3 regions of the Robertmurraya mesotrionivorans genome follow, and region 2 is predicted to be linked to each of the others. Evidence: riboswitches for the same ligand, from Rfam matches in the RefSeq annotation. Region 2 holds a riboswitch; each other region holds the start of a gene.
What was found. A riboswitch is a leader RNA that binds a small molecule or an ion and turns the genes downstream of it on or off. The one in region 2 is predicted to bind S-adenosylmethionine.
Positions count from the first base shown of each region.

Region 1: linked by a shared signal. The riboswitch ahead of metK (methionine adenosyltransferase) and the one ahead of ACRX5O_RS10890 (methionine biosynthesis PLP-dependent protein) in region 2 are both predicted to bind S-adenosylmethionine.
Region 3: linked by a shared signal. The riboswitch ahead of ACRX5O_RS08530 (methionine ABC transporter ATP-binding protein) and the one ahead of ACRX5O_RS10890 (methionine biosynthesis PLP-dependent protein) in region 2 are both predicted to bind S-adenosylmethionine.

Region 1 covers NZ_JBPCCH010000001.1:36,643-42,611, forward strand. The annotation lists gene pckA (phosphoenolpyruvate carboxykinase (ATP)) at 1-952, opposite strand, end outside; gene ACRX5O_RS00215 (thiol-disulfide oxidoreductase DCC family protein) at 1,154-1,531, shown strand; SAM riboswitch class I at 1,604-1,742, shown strand; gene metK (methionine adenosyltransferase) at 1,966-3,168, shown strand; gene asnB (asparagine synthase (glutamine-hydrolyzing)) at 3,411-5,306, shown strand; gene ACRX5O_RS00230 (C39 family peptidase) at 5,307-5,969, opposite strand, start outside.
Region 2 covers NZ_JBPCCH010000005.1:110,226-116,194, reverse strand. The annotation lists gene crcB (fluoride efflux transporter CrcB) at 1-290, opposite strand, end outside; gene crcB (fluoride efflux transporter CrcB) at 287-673, opposite strand; gene ACRX5O_RS10910 (DUF6501 family protein) at 758-961, opposite strand; gene ACRX5O_RS10905 (gamma-glutamylcyclotransferase family protein) at 1,326-2,189, opposite strand; gene sda (sporulation histidine kinase inhibitor Sda) at 2,378-2,512, shown strand; gene ACRX5O_RS10895 (hypothetical protein) at 2,586-2,822, opposite strand; SAM riboswitch class I at 2,989-3,093, shown strand; gene ACRX5O_RS10890 (methionine biosynthesis PLP-dependent protein) at 3,174-4,280, shown strand; gene metC (cystathionine beta-lyase) at 4,283-5,470, shown strand; gene ACRX5O_RS10880 (bifunctional homocysteine S-methyltransferase/methylenetetrahydrofolate reductase) at 5,467-5,969, shown strand, end outside.
Region 3 covers NZ_JBPCCH010000004.1:14,957-20,925, forward strand. The annotation lists gene ACRX5O_RS08510 (NAD(P)H-dependent flavin oxidoreductase) at 1-123, opposite strand, end outside; gene ACRX5O_RS08515 (iron-containing alcohol dehydrogenase family protein) at 302-1,387, opposite strand; gene ACRX5O_RS08520 (MetQ/NlpA family ABC transporter substrate-binding protein) at 1,451-2,293, opposite strand; gene ACRX5O_RS08525 (methionine ABC transporter permease) at 2,391-3,056, opposite strand; gene ACRX5O_RS08530 (methionine ABC transporter ATP-binding protein) at 3,046-4,059, opposite strand; SAM riboswitch class I at 4,135-4,241, opposite strand; gene ilvD (dihydroxy-acid dehydratase) at 4,418-5,969, opposite strand, start outside.

The sequences.
Region 1 (5,969 bases), on a different contig from region 2:
TATTCTCAGTTAATGTTCCATCATCATAGTCAGCGACTCGTGATTCCTTATTCAGCACGACATTCTCTAACACAGATCCAAAATGAATCGCGTCGAAGATTTGAGGCTCCTTTTCTCTTGAAAGGTTAATGCACTTAGCATAGCAGCCTCCTTCAATATTAAAAACACCGTTAGCTGACCAGCCGTGTTCATCATCTCCGATTAAGCGTCGATTCGCATCAGCAGATAAAGTCGTTTTACCTGTTCCTGATAAGCCGAAGAATAAAGCTACATCACCTTCAACGCCGACATTTGCTGAGCAGTGCATAGAGAGAATATTATTTTCAGGCAGTAAGTAATTCATGATCGAGAAAATGGACTTCTTCATCTCTCCTGCATATTCTGTACCACCGATTAATACGGTCTTTCTTTCAAAGGAGACAATGATAAAAGTCTCAGATTTAGTACCATCAATAATAGGGTCTGCTTTAAAGTTTGGAGCCGATATGACTGTGAATTGTTCCTCATGAGTCAAAAGCTCTTCTGCTGTTGGTCTTATGAATAACTGGTGGGCAAATAAATTATGCCAAGCAAACTCATTTATCACTTGAATGGGCAGGCGATGCTTCTTATCTGCGCCAGCGAACCCTTTGAAAACAAACAACTCATCTCTATCTTTCAAGTAACTTAGTACTTTATTATATAAACGATCGAACACTTCTGGAGAGATTGGTTGGTTAACAGCTCCCCAGTCAATCTTGTCCTTTGTAGAAACTTCTTCAACAATGTATTTGTCTTTTGGAGACCGACCAGTATATTTTCCTGTTGTTGCTCGAACAGCTCCTGTCGAAGTCAAGACTCCTTCGTTTCTAGTAAGAACCTTTTCGACTAATTGTGGTACAGATAGTTGCACATGCACATGACCAGAGGCTACCAATTCACTTAATTGATTAGAAATACGGACAGAGTTCATCTGATGACTACCTACCTTTATTTGTTATTTTTTAATTAGTATAACACATTAACTTAATTAGTCTATACTATTTATAAAAATATTAGAGGGTGCAAGAAAAAACATCTTATTCGACCTATTTTTTAAGCTTTTCATTTCATAAAAACAAGAATCCGAGTTAATAGTCTATACTATTAAAAGAAGGGACGAATTTAATTGGAAATGATCGCATTATATGATGCTCAGTGTTCATTATGTCAAAACACCAAAAGGCTCTTTCAAAAGCTTGATATTAGAAAAAAGGTGACGTGGATGTCTCTTCAGGAATATGAGAGAAAAGGTTTTAGCCCTCAGTTCAAGGCAGTGGATCTTAGAAGGGAAATTCATATTATTAATCCAGATGGTAAGGTACTTGTGGGATATTGGGCTGTAAGAAGGCTATTGCTTCTTTCTCCTATTACATGTTTGTTCGGGTTAGTGCTTCACCTCCCCTTCGTACATTTAATTGGAATCCGGGTTTACCGACTAATAGCAAAAAATCGATACAAACTCAATAAAAGGAAATGCGCAGATAACAGTTGCTCATTATTTGAAGAATGAATTAACTATTTTTCATAAAGATGTTGACAGTATTTGACGTGATACGGTATTATTCTACATTGAACGGATACTCTCTTATCCCGAGCTGGTGGAGGGACAGGCCCTATGAAACCCAGCAACCTGCTTTAATAATTAATTACAATAACTGTAATTAATATAAAAGAGAAGGTGCTAACCTGAGGCAAGGATTTTAGTCCTTGAACGATAAGAGCGAAAGGCGCAAATTACTTTGCTATCACCCTTTCCTCAAGCAGGGAAGGTTTTTTATTTTGCATAAAGTTTTTATTTGGGTGGGTAATTTTTCAAACCTCCATAATAAAAATGGCATGTTTATTTCATACTACTTAGGGAATGAGTTCCGTATCAAATGGAAGGTTTTGTTTATATAATAAGCATACCTTTTTCTCAAGTATAAATAAATAGGAGGTCAGGAGATGTCAAAAAAACGTCGTTTATTTACATCCGAGTCAGTTACTGAAGGTCATCCAGATAAAATCAGTGACCAAATTTCAGACTCAATTTTAGATGCTATCTTAGCAAAAGACGCAAATGCTCGTGTTGCTGCAGAAACGTCAGTAACAACAGGTTTAGTATTAGTTGCTGGGGAAATTACAACCTCTACATACGTAGATATTCCAAAGATTGTTCGTGAAACAATTAAGGAAATTGGGTACACTCGTGCAAAATATGGTTTCGATTCTGAAACATGTGCGGTTTTAACTTCAATTGATGAGCAATCAGCTGATATTGCAATGGGAGTTGACCAAGCACTAGAAGCACGTGAAGGGTCTATGTCTGATGAAGAAATCGATGCAATTGGAGCAGGTGACCAAGGGTTAATGTTTGGTTTTGCATGTAACGAGACAAAGGAGCTTATGCCTCTTCCGATTTCTTTAGCGCATAAACTAGCTCGCAGACTAACTGAAGTTCGTAAGGATGATATTCTTCCTTATCTTCGTCCTGATGGTAAAACTCAGGTTACAGTTGAATACGATGAAAATAATAAGCCAGTTCGTATTGATACAATTGTTATTTCAACACAGCACCATCCTGAAGTAACTTTGGAGCAAATTCAACGTAATCTTAAAGAGTATGTTATTAACCCTGTTGTACCAGAAGAGTTAATTGATGAAGATACAAAGTATTTCATTAACCCAACTGGTCGTTTCGTTATCGGTGGACCACAAGGTGACGCTGGATTAACAGGACGTAAGATTATTGTAGATACGTACGGTGGTTATGCTCGTCACGGTGGCGGTGCATTCTCTGGTAAGGATCCTACAAAGGTTGACCGTTCAGCTGCCTACGCTGCTCGTTATGTAGCAAAGAATCTTGTTGCTGCAGGTCTAGCAGATAAAGTAGAAGTACAACTTGCATACGCAATCGGTGTTGCACATCCAGTTTCTATTTCTATTGATACTTTTGGAACTAGCGAAGTAAGTGAAGATGTTCTTATTGAAGTTGTACGTAATAACTTCGATCTTCGTCCAGCTGGAATCATTAAAATGCTTGATTTAAGACGTCCTATCTATAAGCAAACTGCTGCTTATGGTCACTTTGGCCGTACAGATGTAGATCTTCCATGGGAGCGTACAGATAAAGCTGACACGCTTCGTAAGGAAGCTCTTGAAAGATAATTATAATAGTAAGTAATCAGCCGGGAGTTACAGAAAATTTGTAACTCCCGGTTTTTCTTTACGTCTATAAGGGTATGGTGGTTTAGAAGCAAAAAGGGATGTAAACAATGGGTAGTAAGCTTGAATTTTTAGGAAATGCTCAATTAGACAGTGCGATTCGATAATTTTAGTGGTAGTATTAATAGGTATTCTTTCTGAATGGAAGATTAAACTCGTAAGAACGGAGTAGGTGAGTTACATACATGTGTGGTTTTATTGGATGTGTTCATGACAAATCGCAAGTGTTTAGTGATGGACAAAAACAACAATTTGAAAATATGAATAATGTGATTACGCATCGAGGACCTGATGATGATGGATATTTCTATGATTCTCATGTTCAATTTGGGTTTCGTCGGTTAAGTATCATTGATATAGAAAGTGGGCATCAACCTCTTCATTTTGAAAACGAAAGATACTGGATTATCTTTAACGGGGAAATTTATAACTATGTTGAGCTAAGAGAAGAACTAATGGCAGAAGGGATAACCTTTGCAACAAGTTCCGATACAGAAGTAATTATTGCCCTGTATAGCCATCTGAAGGAAAAAGCTGTGGAGAAGCTTCGTGGAATGTTTGCCTTTGTTATTTGGGATAAGGTTGAGAAGACGCTTTATGGTGCACGTGATCCATTCGGCATCAAGCCTTTCTTCTATTTTGATGACGGGGAAAAGACATTCTTTGCATCTGAGAAAAAGAGTATTTTACTTGCACTGCAAAATGATGTATTAAACTATGATTCTTTACAGTATTACTTAACATATCAGTTTGTTCCTGAGCCTTATACGATGTCAGAAGGAATTTCAAAATTAGAACCAGGACACTACTTTACAAAGAAAATCGGATCTGAAATGGAAATTAAGCGTTATTGGAAGGCGCATTTCCACCCAGTAAGAAAATCAGAGAGTGATTTTGTAAAGGAAATTAGAGATGTTCTTTTTGATTCTGTCAAAATTCATATGAGAAGTGATGTACCTGTTGGTTCGTTCCTTTCTGGTGGAATTGACTCTTCGATCATTGCTTCCATTGCAAAAGAATTTCATCCAGCAATTAAGACATTTTCTGTAGGTTTTGATCATAATGGGTTTAGTGAGATTGATGTCGCTAAGGAAACGGCTGATAAGCTTGGAGTAGAAAATATTAGCTATATCATTACTCCAGAAGAGTATATGAATGAAGTGCCAAAGATTATGTGGCATATGGACGATCCGCTTGCAGACCCTGCATGTGTACCTTTATATTTTGTGGCACGTGAGGCACGTAAGCACGTTACGGTGGTTCTATCTGGAGAAGGTGCAGATGAGCTATTTGGTGGCTACAATATTTATAGAGAGCCTCAGAGTTTAGAGGTGTTTAATAAAATTCCACAGGTTGGAAAAGCATTTTTACGTTTACTAGCGAAAATGATGCCAGAAGGTATGCGTGGGAAGAGCTTTATTGAACGTGGTTTGACTCCTTTAGAAGAACGCTATATCGGAAACGCAAAAATGTTTAGTGAGCTTGAAAAGAGTGATCTTCTAAATACGTATAACAAAGGTTTAGATTTCACGAATATCACAAAGCCTCTATATAAAGAAAGTGAAGGCTACGATCCAGTTGACCGTATGCAGTATATTGATATTCATACATGGATGCGTGGAGATATTTTATTAAAGGCTGACAAAATGACCATGGCTCATTCGTTAGAGCTTCGTGTTCCATTTTTAGATAAAGCAGTTTTTGATGTTGCTTCTAAAATTCCAACAAGTTTAAAAACAGCCAATGGAACAACGAAGTACGTTCTTAGAAAAGCAGCAGAAGGAATTGTACCAGAGCATGTTCTTAATCGTAAAAAGCTAGGCTTCCCTGTTCCAATTCGTCACTGGTTAAAGGCTGAGATGAATGAGTGGGCGAAGACAATTATTAGAGAAAGTGATACAGATTATTTATTAAATAAGACGTATGTGCTTCAATTGCTTGAGGATCACTGCCAAGGAAAAGCCGATAATAGCAGAAAGATTTGGACGGTTCTTATGTTTATGGTATGGCATCAGGTGTATGTAGAAAAAAAGTATTCCTTCGAGAAGGAATACTTAGCGGAAAAAGTGTTACAAAGCTAATTAGCGAGGGAGGTAGGTAATTGCCTGACTTCCCATTTGCACCCAGGATTCTTCAAAATCCATTATGGGTGCTTTTTTATTTTTTTCACCTGTTAATGGATCGTTAAAGTATACATAATCCTTATCAAAGCCTGTTAATAAAACAGAGTGTTCTTTGTAGGTAATATCAATCACACCACTTGGAGTATGCCAGGTCACAAATTGATTGGATGACAGCTTTTTAAAAGAAGTGTTGGTGATCACCCAGACAGGACGCTTGTCAGAAAGGTGTATTTTTAGATCATTAAAAGGTGAACCGGTTAAATCTTCAATTTGTCCAGGTAAATATTTTTCAGCTAGTTCTTTAATGGGTTTATGGTACACGCCTAAACCAGGTAGTTCTTTTGTATACATGCTCCCTACAAATCCGTCATTAGGATGACCGTAGTAAACTTTTCCACCGGAGACCTTGTAGGTTGTAGTGTCTTTTTTGATTTCTTTAGCAAGAGTCATCTTATCTACTGAAATATTTGCGTATTGTAATAGCATGGCTAAACTCGTAACTTCACAGCCACGTGGAAGTTCAGGGAGTTGGTTGATGACCGGTGCATCTAAGAGAACGGTTTGTTCTAACGGAATAATCGTAAGGTCAGTCCTATCATCGATAAAAGTGTTCGTCGAACG
Region 2 (5,969 bases):
AAATATAGGACGAATGCTTTATGTTCTTTTGATTGCCAAAGCTGTACCAGTTCAAGTTTGAATGTAGAGAATGTAGTAAAAGCACCCATAAATCCAACTCCTAAAAAGGAGTATACGTCCCCTCTTATCCCCTTACCTACCAACAAACCTAAAAGTAATGAACCTATTGCATTAATAAAGAGAGTACCGATAGGAATGGAAACATTTATGTACTTTTTCGCAAATAGACCAATAATATATCTAGCATTTGCTCCGATAAACCCACCTACAGCGATTAGAACGAAATTCATTGAATAGCCACCCTTCTATGCCCTATTCGGAAGCCGCCGAATGCGCAGACCAGGCCACCTATCATACTTATCAATACATAACATATGGCTAGAAGATATTGTCCTTCCTGTAAAAGCGAGCTAAGCTCCACACTTAAGGTAGAGAAAGTCGTAAAAGAACCAATTAACCCCGTCCCAATAGCAGCTGCTAAATCATCAGAGAGCTTCTTTGATAGCAACAGTCTTGAAGTAAACCAACCTAGTGCAAATGCTCCTAACAAATTTGCAAGTAGCGTTCCTAAAAATGGTAACCAGTCTCCATTGATGGCTAACATATTGTAGTAAATACTATACCTCAACACACTTCCAATGGAGCCACCGATCCCTACAAATAATAACCTCATTACATCCACCCTATTATTAGAAAAATGACAGATTAAAAGAAAATACTGTTAGCTACCATGCTAACAGTATTATGTAGTCCGATGTTAAGCTTCTTTAAAATAACCCTTGTAATAGCCTCCGACTTTTCCACTATTATCTATAATAAAGTAAAATTCTTCTGTTTCATTTTTTACTTCGTACACATTTCCTGGTGTTAATTTATTATCGACAATATATTTTTCAGCTTTTGTGTGAACACAAGTTACCTTTTTTATTGTTTCTGACTCTGACCATTTTAGATGAATCACTACAGTCACTCCTTTTACATTATCTATCTTATTATAGAAAGGAAGTAACTACTTAGCAACTTTTTCTAATAACTGCTTCTTAAAAGATCTAATTCGAAAATTTCTTTTTGTCACTTTTCGAACTTTGTTTTCTTCGAAGGTAAAAAATTCACCTGTTAAGATATTTTTTAAAGTTATATAACTAATTTCACATATTGTATCTAATCTAATAAACTCTAGATAGTTGTATTGTCGATTATTATACACCAGCTCATAATAGCCATTGTCTCGATTTCCACTCATATTCTGACCCACTTTCTTAAGTTGGTGATATTAAGTGTTTACCACAATGGATACTCGTATTAAACCGATGTGCAATAAAAAATTAACTATTGCTCGACTTTTTAAGACGATCAAGCTCCGTTAGTAAATATTGATAATATCGCTCGCTCAATCTTCCTTTTGCCCCTCTAAGAATTTCGGTCGAATAATGGTCGGGTGGTGTCACTTCGGGCATTTTGTTATACACATGGAATGTCAAAACATCCTTAAACGTTTCCCCATCGATGTCCACATCTACAAAGGTAGGGCGATACCATCCTCCATAAAACCCCTCTCTAGCAAATAAATACTCGACCCCTTCGTATGGAGTTAAGTAAACCAACCCTTCGGTTTCACCACCATCTTCCACAATATCTGCTCTTCCGCCATCACTTACTCTGAAAAGGTATTTCATGGAGTAACCCTTTAGTACGGCAGCACCGACGAGGTTTTTAAAACAGTAATCCACCCCCGCTTTTCGGAATCGTTCATCATCCATACATGAACCATACGCAAAGTAGTATACTTGTTCAGGACGATTTTTTATGAACCTATGTAACTTCCAATCTCCGTGGGTGATTTTTTCGAACTTGCTTGATTCGTCCACATTCACATACACGAGCGCTACTGTAGTGCCTTTATCAGTATGAACGGTAACATTTGTTCTGTCATACAAGTTAGACTCTTTACCCTCTTCATAATCCTCCAATGCGTCGAGCTGAGGTAAAAGGTTTTTACTAACTTCATATAACTCTCCATGCACCTTACCAGATTCATTAAGTTCGAGGGTAGGATAACCGTTACCTGTATCAAAAAGCTCACCGTTTACCCATGCCTGTTCAGCTATGCAAGTAGCTTCTCTGATTAATCCGTGATTCGTTTCATGTCGTCGTAATGTACCATAAACAAAAAGTGTAATCGTATCCATCCTTCTCCCCCATCATACAAACTATTTACCATATTTTATCATGAAAAAAATCATTACGTGAAAATCCTGTAACAGAATATTAATAATTTTATGGCAATAAATATGGAGTTTTGGGTTTTCAAATGGATTAAAACCCGATACAATGATAAAAAGCTAGAAAATTCAGTCCATTTTAAGGAGGCTTGCAAATGAAGATTATGAGTAATGAAATGTTAGTTGTCTCGTATCGGAATGCATTGAAGTCAGGTGAGGATAAAGAATGGGCGAAGTTTTTGAAGAAGGAAATTGAAAAAAGAAATTTGAAACCGACAATTAAATCGTAGGACACAACCACCGGTTCCCATGTGCCGGTGGTTTTATATATCGTACGAAAATAAACAAGACGGGTTTCCCCGTCTATAACTGATCGATCATATTTAAGTAAAGTTGTTGCGGGGGGTGACTGGAGAGTCGTTTCTCCTTTTGAGCTAATTCATTCATTTCTCTCATTTCAAGAGGAAAATCCACGTGACCACCTACAGGATAACCTTGAACACTCTCACCTGAAATAAACAATTCAATTCCATCTTCGGTAACAAAAAAGGCGTCTTCACTCAACATATACCGATGATGACATCTGCTTTTCGTTTGCATGAATTTCCCTCCACTTTTTGTTCTCAAACTCATTATATATTAAATGTTCTGAATATTCATATAGTAATTTTTAGGAAATTGTGAACAAAATTGTCGTTAATTTGTAAAAAAGATTGACACTTAGCGATTTACTGTAGTAAAGTTAGAAAAAATTAAATGTTTTGATTTCTTATCAAGAGAGGTCGAGGGTCTGGCCCTATGAAGCCTCAGCAACCATCAATTTTTTGAAAAGGTGCTAATTCCAGCAAGTATTTTACTTGGAAGATAAGAAGAATGGCTCATGTTGATAACAAAGTCTTCTTCTTAGAGAGAAGACTTTTTTTTATTATTTGGATGTTGGGAGAGACTAAAATGTACAAAAACGAAACAAAGGTAGCGCAGATCGGGAACAGAAGTGAAACTCAAACTGGGACAGTAAACCCACCTGTTTACTTTTCGACAGCTTATCGACACGAAGGAATTGGCCAATCAACTGGCTTTGATTATATTCGCACAGGTAATCCAACAAGAAAGCTTGTAGAGGCGGCAATTGCTGATTTAGAAGGCGGTGATCAAGGATTTGCCTGTAGTTCTGGAATGGCTGCAATCACTACCATTCTTGCACTCTTTGAATCTGGCGATGAATGGATCGTTTCAAGAGATTTATACGGTGGAACCTATCGAATTCTAGAGCAAGGATTTAAAAAATGGGGACTTTCGAGTACGTATGTACAAACTCATGATGTGAGCATTATCGAACAGGCCATTACTGAAAAAACGAAAGCCATTTTCATTGAAACACCAACCAATCCTCTAATGGAAGAAACGGATATTCAAGCGGTTGCTGAACTAGCGAAAAAATATAATATTTTATTAATTGTCGACAATACGTTTTACACTCCATTACTTCAAAGACCGATTGAGCTTGGAGCTGATATTGTCATTCATAGTGCTACCAAATACTTAGGTGGACATAATGATGTGCTAGCTGGCTTGATCGTCGGGAAAGGAAAAGAGGTTTGTGAACAGCTTGGATTCCACCACAACTCTATTGGAGCTGTTTTAAGTCCGTTTGACTCTTGGCTTCTTATTCGCGGGATGAAGACTTTAGCACTTAGAATGAAACAGCATGAAAAAAATGCAAGAGAGCTTGCAAGCTTCTTAAAGAATCATGAAAATGTAGTAGATGTTCTTTACCCAGGCCGTGGCGGCATGCTTTCCTTCCGAATTAAAAAAGAAGAGTGGGTTAATTCATTCTTACAAAATCTTAACCTTATTACGTTTGCAGAAAGTCTTGGGGGTGTAGAAAGCTTCATTACATACCCAGCTACACAGACACATGCGGATATTCCGGAAGAAATTCGTTTTTCAATTGGCGTTTGTAATCGCCTGCTTCGTTTCTCTGTTGGTATTGAAGACGTGGAGGATTTAATTAAAGATATTGACCAAGCTCTTACTCGTTTAAGTTCGGAGGCATAAAAATGACAAAAGAACACAATTTCTCATTTGAAACAAAACTACTTCATAATGAACATAAATTTGATCCTACTAACGGTGCTGTTTCCGTTCCTATTCAACATGCATCCACCTTTCATCAACACAGCGTGGATGAGTTTGGAAAATACGACTATGGACGAAGCGCGAATCCAACTCGTGAAGCTTTTGAAACAGTCATTGCAAATCTTGAGGAAGGCACAAACGGATATGCCTTTTCATCAGGTATGGCAGCCATTTCGACTGCGTTTCTCCTTCTCTCTCAAGGAGACCATGTAGTGATTACGGAAGACGTGTATGGTGGGACCTACAGAATGGTGACGGAAGTCCTTTCGCGTTTTGGAATCGAACACACATTTGTTGATATGACGGACCTTACAGCTGTAAAACAAGCTATTCGTCCGAATACGAAGGTTTTCTATGTAGAAACTCCTTCCAATCCGCTTTTAAAGGTGACGGATATTCGAGCCATCAGTGACATTGCAAAAAGTGTTGGAGCTTTAACTTTTGTTGACAATACATTTTTAACACCTGCTCTACAAAAGCCATTACTTCTTGGTGCGGATGTAGTGCTTCATAGTGCCACGAAGTTTCTTTCTGGTCATAGTGATGTAGTTGCTGGTGCGATAGTTGTAAACGATCCTGACCTTGCTAAACAGATTGGATTTTTACAAAACTCTTTTGGCGCTGTGTTAGGCGTTCAAGATGCTTGGTTAGTGTTACGAGGAATGAAGACCTTATCGGTTCGGATGGACTTCTCAATGAATTCTGCCCTAAAAATAGCACACTTTCTACAGAACCATCCATCTGTGAAAAAAGTGTACTACCCTGGACTTACTGATCATCCACAGTACGAAATACAAAAAGAACAATCAGAAGGTGCCGGTGCCGTTCTTTCGTTCGAGCTTGAAAGTGAAGAAGCGGTAAAACAATTTGTTGAATTAACAGAGATCCCTGTATTTGCTGTTAGTTTAGGAGCTGTTGAATCGATCCTCTCTTACCCAGCGAAAATGTCACATGCGGCAATGCCGATTGAACAACGTTTAAAAAGAGGAATCAGCCAAAGTCTCCTTCGCCTTTCTGTTGGCCTAGAACATCCAGATGATATCATTAAAGACTTCACGGCTGCCCTTGAAACGATAGCCGCGAAGAGCCAAGGAGAGAAAGTCAGATGAGCCTTTTAGATAAACTGAAAAAAGACATTGTCATTGGTGATGGTGCAATGGGTACCCTTCTCTACTCTTATGGAACGGATAGTTGTTTTGAAGAGTTAAACTTGTCGCATCCGGATGATATTTTAAACATCCATAAGACCTATCTACGAGCTGGAGCGGATGTTATTCAAACGAACACGTATGCTGCCAACTCCTTAAAGCTACAAAGATACGGTCTTGAAGATTCTGTAGAAAAAATTAATCGTGCTGCCGTAAAAATTGCGAAACAAGCTATTACAAATAAAAGCTTTGTTGTAGGAACCATTGGTGGTAACCGTGGCATCCGCCCCAACTCGTTTTCTTTAGAGGAAATTGTCCAAAGCTTTTCACAGCAACTACATTACTTATTGCTTGAAGATATTGATGGCCTGTTACTTGAAACTTACTACGATTTAGATGAAATCGAATCAGTCCTTTCCATCGCGAGAAAGGAAACCAATTTACCGATTATTGCTCAAGT
Region 3 (5,969 bases), on a different contig from region 2:
AATTCCACCTGCATTTGCAACAGCAGATGCAAGCTTGCTAAGGGAAATTCCTACACCCATGCCACCTTGAATAATCGGAGCTTTCGGAAGCATATGTCCGATTTTTAACTGAGGAAAATTCATGATTATCACCCATTTCTTTTAATCTCCATTAGATTCTAGCATGTAGTATGGGAAAATGATGTGATATATATTACTAGGTACTAAAAATTGATAATAATAGTTGGTAACATTTTGTGAACATTGAATAAAAAAGTTCTATTTGGATACATTTCCCTTGAAAAAAATCCCCGTTGTCCTGTTAGAAAAGGGGATGAACAAATGATTCAAGTGTTAGAATAGCGGTTAATATATCGTCTGAAGTATAGTTTTTCTCCAAGTAATGAATGGACTCACCAGACGCTACCGTTCTCTCGGCGATAGGCGTAAGTTTTTCAGAGTTAAATAATCCAAGATCCCTTAGTAAAATAGGAAGCTTTAGGGATTGATAAAAAGAAAGAAGAGAGGCAACCTCTTCTAAATTTCCCTCGAGTACAAGCTGAACTAGAATGCCGTATGCTACCTTTTCACCGTGAAGAAGATGATGAGTTTCCGGTGCAACCGTTAGTCCATTATGTACAGAGTGGGCAGCAGCGATTCTCCCATAACGGTCTCCGAAGCCACCGACCATGCCACCTGCTGCGATGATTGCTTCAATTACTTGAAGAAAAGCAGGAGACGATGTTTTTGCTTCCATCGCCTCTAATGCAGCTTGGCTATGTTCTAGTAAAACAATCTGACATAGTCTTGCACTTTGATGGGCAATTTTTACAGGTAGCGGTAGATCTTGTAATTCACGTACTAACACATCGGCTTCGTACCATTTGGCTAATGTGTCTGCAATTCCTGCTCGGACATACTTAACCGGTGAATGAAGAATGATACTAGGTTCAATTAAAACAATAAGTGTGCTTTTCGGAAAAATGGTGTAATGAGTGAATTCACCTTTGTCTGTATAAAACACACTCAATGGTGTCCAAGCAGAGCAGGTGGAGGCAAGTGTCGGGATGAGAATGGCTTCAGTGTTTGTTTCGTGTGCCACTGCCTTTGTAAGATCTAGTACTTTCCCTCCTCCTATTCCAATAATAGCGTCGATACTTGTGCCATTGGCTATCGTTGAGATTCTTTGTACTTCATGTAATGAGCACTCACCATGATAGGGAACAAAGGTAAGCTCTACATTGGATATTTCTGGTATATAGGATGATGCTGCTTTCCAAGATTCTTCTCCATGAATCACTAAGCAATGATTAATTGAATTGGAGAGAAGTAAATTTTCTAGGTCGTTTAACGAACCCTCATAACATGCATAATAGGAGGGAGCACCACGAACTTCTAATTTTGTCACTGTCCTCAATCTTTTCTATTAAAAACAACGCCGGAAAAACGGCGTTGTTTTTGAGTTCTCCAATTAGCGATTTACCATCCATTCCGGTTTTCCGAAGCCTTGGAAATCTTCATCGATAATAGCTTCAAATTCTTCCGATTCTACGACTTCTTTCAGATCTTTCGCAAATTGACTATCAATATTCTTTGTATCTACTACCACACGGTTACGGTATTGGTCGAGCATGTTTTCAAGCTGTAATGCGTCTAGTAAGTCCATTTTTGCCGCTAATGCGAAATTTCCTGGTACAGCAGCAAGGTCTACACTATCAACTGCACGTGGAAGTTGAGCTGCTTCAATTGGTTGGAATACAAGATTTTTTACGTTGTTTTCTACGTCTTTTTCAGAAACGGTTAATGGGTTAGCATCAGCATTTAATGTAATTAAACCGAGGTCTTCTAAAATTAAGAAAGCACGTGCTGCATTTGTTGGGTCATTAGGAATCGCAATAGCAGCGCCATCAGCGATCTCATCGATAGAAGTAAACGTCTTAGAGTAGATTCCCATTGGTGCGGTTGGTACTGAAATCACATCAGAAAGTTCAATCTTATTTTCTTTTGCAAAGTTTTCCATGTAGATTTTGTGCTGGAATAGGTTTGCATCAAGGTCACCTTTTGATAACGCAAGGTTTGGTTGAACATAGTCACTGAATTCTACTACTTCTACTTCATAGCCTTTTTCCTCTAATAACGGCTTAATCGCGTTTGATACCATGTCGCTGTATGGACCAGATGTTGCTCCAATTTTCACTTCTTTTTTCGTAGTCGCACTTTCCTCAGAAGAAGAAGCTTCCTCAGAACTTCCACCGCAAGCTGCAAGAGCCGCAATAGCAATCAAAATTACAAAACTCAAAAATAACTTTCTCATCGTAAATATTCCCCCAATAGTTTTATGGTGTCTGTCACCCTTCGTGGACAGTTGGTGCATTTTTGTCCGTCTGGAGTGGACAGTGCTTACATGTGATTTATCTTTTGTTTACTGCTTTTGCTAGTCGGTCACCAAAAAATTGGATGAGCTGGACTAAGCAGATTAGGATGATAACGGTGGTGATCATGACGGTATTGTCGTATCGGTAGTAACCGAACCGGATAGCAAGATCTCCGACACCGCCGCCGCCAACGATGCCAGCCATCGCAGAGTATGCGACTAAACTAATAATCGTAATGGTCACGCCTTGGATGATCCCTGGTTTCGCCTCTGGAAGAAGAACCTCCTTGATGATCATCCACGGGGAAGCGCCGACCGCGACTGCTGCTTCGATGACTCCCTTATCGATCTCACGAAGTGACTGTTCTACCAATCTAGCAAAGAATGGAATCGCAGCTACTGAGAGTGAAACAGAAGCGGCAGTTGGCCCGATTGTTGATCCAGCGATCAAGTCTGCCAATGGCAAAAGGGCAATGAGCAAGATGATAAACGGAACCGAGCGAATCATGTTCACTAAAAATCCAACAATCTGATTAAATAGTGAATTCTCTAAAAACAATCCACGGTCGGTAACAAATAATAGTACCCCCACAGGCAAGCCGATAATCATGGCTACCACAATCGATATTCCCACCATATAAATCGTTTCAAAAAAGGCTTTGTTTAAATCGGGTAGTAACTCTATCAAGCTATTAAGCGGCATCTCTGATCACCTCCAAGCTTTCTGTTCGAGATGTAATGTATTGAAGGGCTTTTTCCACTTCAGCATGATCTCCAGTAAGCTCCATAATGAAAATCCCTAGAGGGGTCTCTTTTATGTACTCGATTTTGCCGTGTAAAATATTGCCCTTCACTTGGAACTTCTGTAGCGCATCTGAAATCACTGATTCCTCAGCAATCACCCCACGGAAATGGATCTTCACAATCTTTCCTTTGCTTGAAGTTAGCAAGTGTTTTGGTAAATCAAATTGAAGAATTGTACTGATGAATTCCTTCGTAAGTTCATATGTCGGATTTGCGAACAAATCATACACTTGACCTTCCTCAACAATTCGACCATCCTGCATCACCGCCATGCGGTCACAAATCTCTTTTACGACTTCCATCTCATGTGTGATCAGTACAATCGTTAACCCTAGCTCTTGGTTAATCTTTTTTAACAAAGATAAAATTGATTTGGTCGTGCTCGGGTCTAGGGCAGAGGTAGCTTCATCACAAAGGAGAACGGAGGGATTATTCGCTAATGCTCTCGCAATCCCTACACGTTGCTTTTGTCCACCGCTTAGCTGTGACGGATACACATCACGTTTATCGGACAAGCCGACCATTTCAAGTAGCTCTGTTACTCGTGCATCAATTTCTGCCTTTGATTTATGAGCCGCTTTTAGAGCAAATGCTACGTTTTCAAAAACCGTCTTTGAGCTTACGAGATAGAAGTGTTGGAAGATCATCCCGATTTTTTGACGAGCGCTCCGAAGCTCCTTTTTCCCAAGAGAAGTAAGGGAAACACCATCGATCTTAATTTCGCCTGAAGTCGGAGCCTCTAATAAATTCAGACAGCGTAACAAAGAACTTTTGCCCGCACCACTATAGCCAACAATTCCAAAAATCTCGCCTTTATTCACGGTAAGTGACACATGGTCCACACCGGTTACTTCACCTTTTTTCGTTTGATAGACTTTCACCAAGTCTTTTACTTCGATCATCTCTGTCACCCCTTAAGCTATGAAAATACAAAAATGCCTCTTTCCAATCAGAAAGAGGCATCGTTATATATATACGACTTATCTTTCAGAATGGAATCATTCTGTAGGAAGTGGCACCGTTCCATGAAATGGAGGTTGCCGGACGTCATAGGGCCTAATCCCTCGGTCACTCTTGATAAGTAAAAGGTCTTATTAATTTGTTACATGAATCATAAATCTAACAGGTGAGAAGTGTCAACAGCTGTTTTTGATAGAGGGAAGAGGAGGGAACGCTTACACACCTGGGGCTGTAAGTGAGAAATTTTTTGAAAAAAAGATAAAAACACCCATCCACCAAAAAGTGAATGGGTGAAAAAAATTAAATTTTCATAACTCCACCGGTGCTAGCAGATGTTACAAGCTTCGAATAACGAGCTAGATAACCCTTTTTCACCTTTGGTTCAAAGCCTTTCCAGTTTGCTTTACGCTCTGCCCATTCTTCGTCAGATAGAACAACGTCCATGGAACGAGCGTCAACATCGATTACAATTTGATCTCCATTTTGGATAAACGCTAATGGTCCACCTTCTGCAGCTTCCGGTGATGCGTGGCCGATAGACAATCCACGTGAAGCACCAGAGAAGCGTCCATCTGTTACAAGAGCAACCTTCGCGCCAAGTCCCATTCCCATGATTTGAGAAGTAGGGGCTAGCATTTCAGGCATACCAGGTCCACCTTTTGGTCCTTCGTAACGGATCACTACAACGTCGCCTTCTTTAACTTTTCCGTTCGCAATGCCGTGAAGAGCTTCGTCTTGTGAATCAAACACAACAGCAGGTCCTTCATGACGATTTCCACCAGTGATTCCACCTGTTTTAATGATGGCACCATCTGGAGCGAGGTTTCCAAATAATACAGCAAGTCCACCCTTTTCACTAAATGGATTATCAATGGAATGAATTACATCATAGTTCTTTACATCACAGCCAGCAATATTTTCACCAAGTGTTTTTCCTGTAACTGTTAATGTATCCAAGTGAAGGGCGCCTTCTTTCTTGGATAATTCATTTAGAACCGCAGAAACTCCACCTGCTTCATGCAAATCTTCAATGAACACATCAGAAGCAGGAGCAAGCTTAGACAAGTGAGGAACACGAGCCGCTACTTCATTGATTCTTCCGATTGGATAATCGATTTCTGCTTCATGAGCTAATGCTAATGTGTGAAGTACAGTATTAGATGATCCACCTAATGCCATATCAAGGGCAAACGCATTGTCAATTGCTTTTTCTGTTACGATATCACGAGGCTTAATATCCTTTTCAATTAGTTCCATTAACTGAGTTGCTGATTTCCTAACGAATTCTCTACGCTCAGGCGCTACAGCTAAAATCGTTCCATTACCAGGAAGAGCCAATCCAAGGGCTTCTGCTAAACAGTTCATCGAGTTTGCTGTAAACATACCAGAACAAGATCCACATGTTGGACAGCCAAACTGTTCTAATTCTAAAAGTCCCTTGTCATCAATTTTTCCAGCTTGATATGCACCTACACCTTCAAATACAGAAGAAAGTGAGATCTTTTTGCCATCGCTAGTTACTCCAGCCTTCATCGGTCCACCACTTACGAAAACAGTAGGGATATTTAAACGAAGTGATGCCATTAACATACCTGGTGTGATTTTGTCACAGTTTGGAATACAAACCATCCCGTCAAACCAGTGTGCTGCCACAACTGTTTCAACTGAATCCGCGATGATCTCACGACTTGGAAGTGAGTAGCGCATGCCGATATGTCCCATCGCAATACCGTCATCAACACCGATCGTGTTCATTTCAAATGGAACTCCGCCCGCTTCACGGATGGCATCTTTTACAATTTTCCCAAACTCTTGTAAGTGCACATGTCCTGGCACAATATCGATGTAGGAA